DNA from 2 places in the Clostridium sp. CTA-5 genome. Region 2 is predicted to be linked to the other one. Evidence: riboswitches for the same ligand, from Rfam matches in the RefSeq annotation. Region 2 holds a riboswitch; the other holds the start of a gene.
What was found. A riboswitch is a leader RNA that binds a small molecule or an ion and turns the genes downstream of it on or off. The one in region 2 is predicted to bind glycine.

Region 1 (2,486 bases), on a different contig from region 2:
TATTTTCATGGAAATATTAAAGGTTCAATGTTCTATTTAGGTGCTACTTGTCATTTAATTCAAGACTTAACAGTTCCTCAGCATGCTAATGTTCACTTATTAAATGACCATAAAAGTTATGAGAATTGGGTAATTAGAACTCATAAAACTTATAATGAATTTAAAATAGAAAAAGGGGGTATATATTTTAATTCCTTAAAACATTATATTGATTTTAATAGTAATAAGGCCATAAATGTATATAGAAAGTATTCTTGTGTGCCCAATAAGCAGATTAGATTTCGTATGATTACTTTAAATGTTTTAACAATGGCTCAAGCTACTACTGCTGGTTTGATGTTTAAGTTTTATAAAGATATACAAAGAGTTAAACCTCTTATAGCTAAAAAACATAAAAAGCATTTTGAAAACATATTAAGCAAGTTACTATAGTAGATATATTAATTTTTCTAGAAGTTAGATTTAGAAATTAGATAAAATTATAAGTAAAAATAATAGTTTTATAATATTAATTAAGTTTAGATAGTTACTAATGCCTTGCTTTGCTTCAAAAATTAAACTCATAACAATATAGAAAAACGTATTGTTGTGAGTTATTTTAGTTTATAGGCATTTAGAGAAAAAAAGAATACTTATAGTAACTTTAAGAAAGAATATATATAAGTTAGAATTATTAAATTATGTTTTAACAATTAATATAATAAAATTTAGAAAGAATTAATAGGAATAGAATGAATATCTAATTTAGATAATTATTTCACTAATTTTATTTAGTTTTAAATTGATATTGTTACTTTGTTATAAATGTTTTTAATATTATGATAAAAATGCTTTTCGATTTTGATTAAAGTAAAAAAAATGTTGCAACTTTATTAAAAATATATTAATATATAACAATAAAAGTTAAAAGTTCAGATGAAGATAGCGGGAGAGTAATGGCTATGGCTGTTCACCGAAGAAGTAAATCTTTCAGGTACCTATTTAATTAGAGATGACCGCTATTGGATGAACCCTTGGAGAGACTCGAAATAGAGCACCGAAGGAGAAAGTTGTAAAGGCGAAACTCTCAGGTAAAAGGACAGGGGACAGGTAACATATCTTACAAAAGTAATATATTATTAATTACTTCATTTAGATCTTATCTATTCCCATTTGTATCTCCAATTATAAAATATTTACATAAGAAAAGGTATATTTTAGTATATGCTTTTTAACTAACATGGAGGGATAAAATGGATAAATCAACAAAAGTATTTACTTCAATCTATTCTATAGTATATGGAGGGTCCACTTTTAGTGTTACTGATGGAAACTGGAATCTATCTAATTGGGTGTCTAGGATTAACTGAAAGTTTTTGATACATCATTGAAATAGAAAGTTATATCTCAATGATTAAATAAAAACTTTAGAAAGTTGTGATTACAGTAAAACAGATAAAAAACAGTAACATTCAGAAAGGCGGGATATATATGTCAGAGAATCAAAATTTATCGAGAGGATTAAAGAATCGTCATGTTCAATTACTTGCAATTGGAGGGGCTATTGGTACAGGGTTATTCCTTGGTTCAGGCAGGTCTATTCACCAGGCAGGCCCATCTATTTTATTTGCTTATATGATAACAGGAGTAATTTGTTTTTTTATTATGCGTGCCCTTGGGGAATTATTACTTTCTAATTTAAACTATCATTCTTTTGTAGACTTTGTACATGATTATTTAGGGAACGGAGCAGCATTCATTACTGGGTGGACATACTGGTTCTGCTGGATTTCACTCGCTATGGCTGATTTAACTGCTGCAGGACTTTATATACAATACTGGTTTCCTAATATAGCTCAATGGGTTCCAAGTCTTATAGCTCTTGTAATTTTACTAATTATGAATCTTACAGCAGTTAAGTTATTTGGAGAAATGGAATTTTGGTTTGCTTTAATTAAAATTGTTGCAATTTTATCACTAATAATTATTGGTATATTTATGATTATTAAAGGTTTTTCTACAGATGCTGGTGTATCTAGTTTTACAAACCTTTGGAGTCATGATGGTTGGTTCCCAAATGGGGTAAGTGGTTTTATTCTTTCATTTCAAATGGTTGTATTTGCTTTTACTGGAATCGAATTAGTTGGTTTAACAGCTGGTGAAACTGAAAATCCAGAACATGTTATTCCAAAGGCTATTAATAATATTCCAATTAGAATTATTATTTTCTATATCGGAGCACTTACTGTTATTATGAGTATATACCCATGGAATTCAATTAATCCAGATAAAAGTCCATTTGTACAGGTATTTGCTGCAGTAGGAATAGCGGCAGCAGCAAGCATTGTAAATTTTGTTGTACTAACATCAGCTGCATCTGCTTGTAATAGCGGTATATTCAGTACGAGTCGTATGGTTTATTCACTTGCTAAAGAAAATAATGCACCTGAGTCAATGAAAAAATTAACTTCGCATCAAGTACCTTCTAATGCTATAATGTTCTCTGC
Region 2 (2,486 bases):
TGCGTATGAAAATAACGTTTTAATTGAGATTAACAATAGTTCTTTTACGACTTCTAGAGTAGGAAGTAAAGATAATTGTACTGAAATTGCTTTATTATGTAAGAGATATGGTGCTAAGTTAGTTATAAATAGTGATGCACATTTTTGCACAAAAATAGGAGAGTTTACTGAAGCGATTAAAATGTTAGAATCAATAGAATTTCCAGAGGAACTGATAATTAATAAAACTCCAGAAGATTTATTAAAAATGTTAAAGAAAAAAGGAAAATTAAATGATTTAAATTTAGATTAATAAATTTTTTAGATAGGGTGTGATAGGGTATGAATATATTAAGAGTTAATGAGTGTGATTTAAAAGAATGTGCAAGGTTGTTTGTTAAAGTGTTTAATGGAGAACCTTGGAATGATAAATGGACTTATGAAAGTGCATATAAAAGATTAAAGGATATTTATATGTGTCCAAATTTCGTTGGAATTAAATATGTAGAAGATAATGTAATTAAAGGTGCTATATTTGCAAATTGTGAAGAATGGTATGAAGGAAAACATTTAAATATAAAAGAGGTATTTGTTTCAAATGAATCACAAGGAAATAATATAGGAAGTATTTTAATTAATGCTATAGAATACGAAGTTAAAAGAATAGGAGTAGATTTTCTTATATTATTTACACAAAATAATATGTTGAAAAATTTCTATATAAAAAATAATTTTAAAGAAGAAAATTCCTTAAGTATAATGACAAAAAGTATATAATTAAATAATAATAAATATTCGTTATTGTAAGATTTATATAAGTTTTTATACTTAATAAATATAAAGAAATCAGGTATTTATAAATTTAGAAAAACTGGAAATACTTGCATTAATCAAAAAATACATATATAATTGAACCATAAATTAAAGAACGTTCGGATGAAGGTAGTGGGAGAGTTATTAATATAATGAGAATTATATTAATACACCGAAGAGGGAAATCTTTCAGGTATTGGGACCGCTACTGGACGAGCCTCTGGAGAGACTCATTTATATGAGCACCGAAGGAGCAAGGTAATTTATATAATTACTGAAACTCTCAGGTAAAAGGACAGGGGATAGGATTTAGTCAAATTAATTTTTGGTTCAATTCTTATTCTCCTCCATAATAAAAATTAAGGAGGATTTTTTATGTTATTATCAAATCTATTATTATCAACAGCGGGAGTACAAAATTTCTTTGAAACAATTGACAGTATTATTTGGGGCCCGCCATTACTTATTCTTTTGTTAGGAACAGGAATTTACCTAACAATTCGTCTTAAATTATTACAAATATTTAAATTACCAATGGCATTAAAATATGTATTTGGAAAAGATGAAGAAACTACAAGTGAAGATGCAGAAGGAGATGTATCTAGTTTTGCTGCGTTATGTACAGCTTTATCAGCAACTATAGGAACAGGAAACATAGTAGGAGTGGCAACAGCAGTTAAAGCAGGAGGACCAGGAGCGTTATTTTGGATGTGGATAGCAGCATTTTTTGGAATGGCAACTAAATATGCTGAAGGAGTACTTGCAATAAAGTATAGAGAAGTTGATGAAAATGGTCAAATGTGTGGAGGACCGATGTATTATATTCAAAATGGTCTTGGAATCAAATGGCTTGCAAAATTATTTGCACTTTTTGGTGTAGGAGTTGCCTTTTTTGGAATAGGTACATTTGGACAAGTTAATTCAATTGCATCAGCAGCAGCTAATTTTAATATTCCATTAAAAGTTACAGCAGTAGTTGTAACAGTCTTAGTAGCTTTAGTAACTTTAGGTGGAATAAAGAGAATATCTAAAGTTTCAGAAGCACTTGTACCATTTATGGCAGTAGCATATATAATCGGATCAATAATGGTACTTATATTTAATTCACAAGCTATTCCATCAGCATTAGGATTAATAATTAAAAGTGCATTTAATCCAGAGGCAATTGGAGGCGGTGTATTAGGCATTACAATTACAATGGCAATTAGAAATGGTATAGCTAGAGGAGTATTTTCAAATGAATCAGGACTTGGTAGTGCACCAATAGCAGCTGCAGCAGCAAAAACCAAATCAGCAGTTAGACAAGGCCTAATATCAATGACAGGTACTTTTTTTGATACAATAATTATATGCACTATGACAGGACTTGCAATAATTATTACAAGTGATTACACTGGTGTATTTGAATTAGGAGCAACAATTGAGGGTGCTGGGCTTACATCAGCAGCTTTCCAAGTTGGATTACCAATAGCATTTTTAGGAAAGTACATTGTTAATATAGGCTTGATATTCTTTGCTTTTACAACAATACTTGGATGGAATTATTATGGAGAAAAGTGTATTCAATATTTATTTGGTACTAAATCAATTTTACCATATAGAATAATATATATAGTATTAGTTGCTATAGGACCATTCTTACCATTAGAATTGATATTTATAATAGCAGATATAGTTAATGGTTGTATGGCATT

Region 1: it holds a riboswitch for glycine, as region 2 does, so the genes downstream of both, ACYUET_RS00365 (amino acid permease) here and ACYUET_RS10780 (alanine/glycine:cation symporter family protein) in region 2, are expected to answer to the same signal.

Annotation. Positions count from the first base shown of each region.
Region 1 covers NZ_BAAAAT010000001.1:80,832-83,317, forward strand. The annotation lists gene ACYUET_RS00360 (zinc dependent phospholipase C family protein) at 1-432, shown strand, start outside; glycine riboswitch at 1,004-1,092, shown strand; gene ACYUET_RS00365 (amino acid permease) at 1,471-2,486, shown strand, end outside.
Region 2 covers NZ_BAAAAT010000005.1:14,152-16,637, forward strand. The annotation lists gene ACYUET_RS10770 (PHP domain-containing protein) at 1-292, shown strand, start outside; gene ACYUET_RS10775 (GNAT family N-acetyltransferase) at 322-756, shown strand; glycine riboswitch at 916-1,007, shown strand; glycine riboswitch at 1,010-1,094, shown strand; gene ACYUET_RS10780 (alanine/glycine:cation symporter family protein) at 1,168-2,486, shown strand, end outside.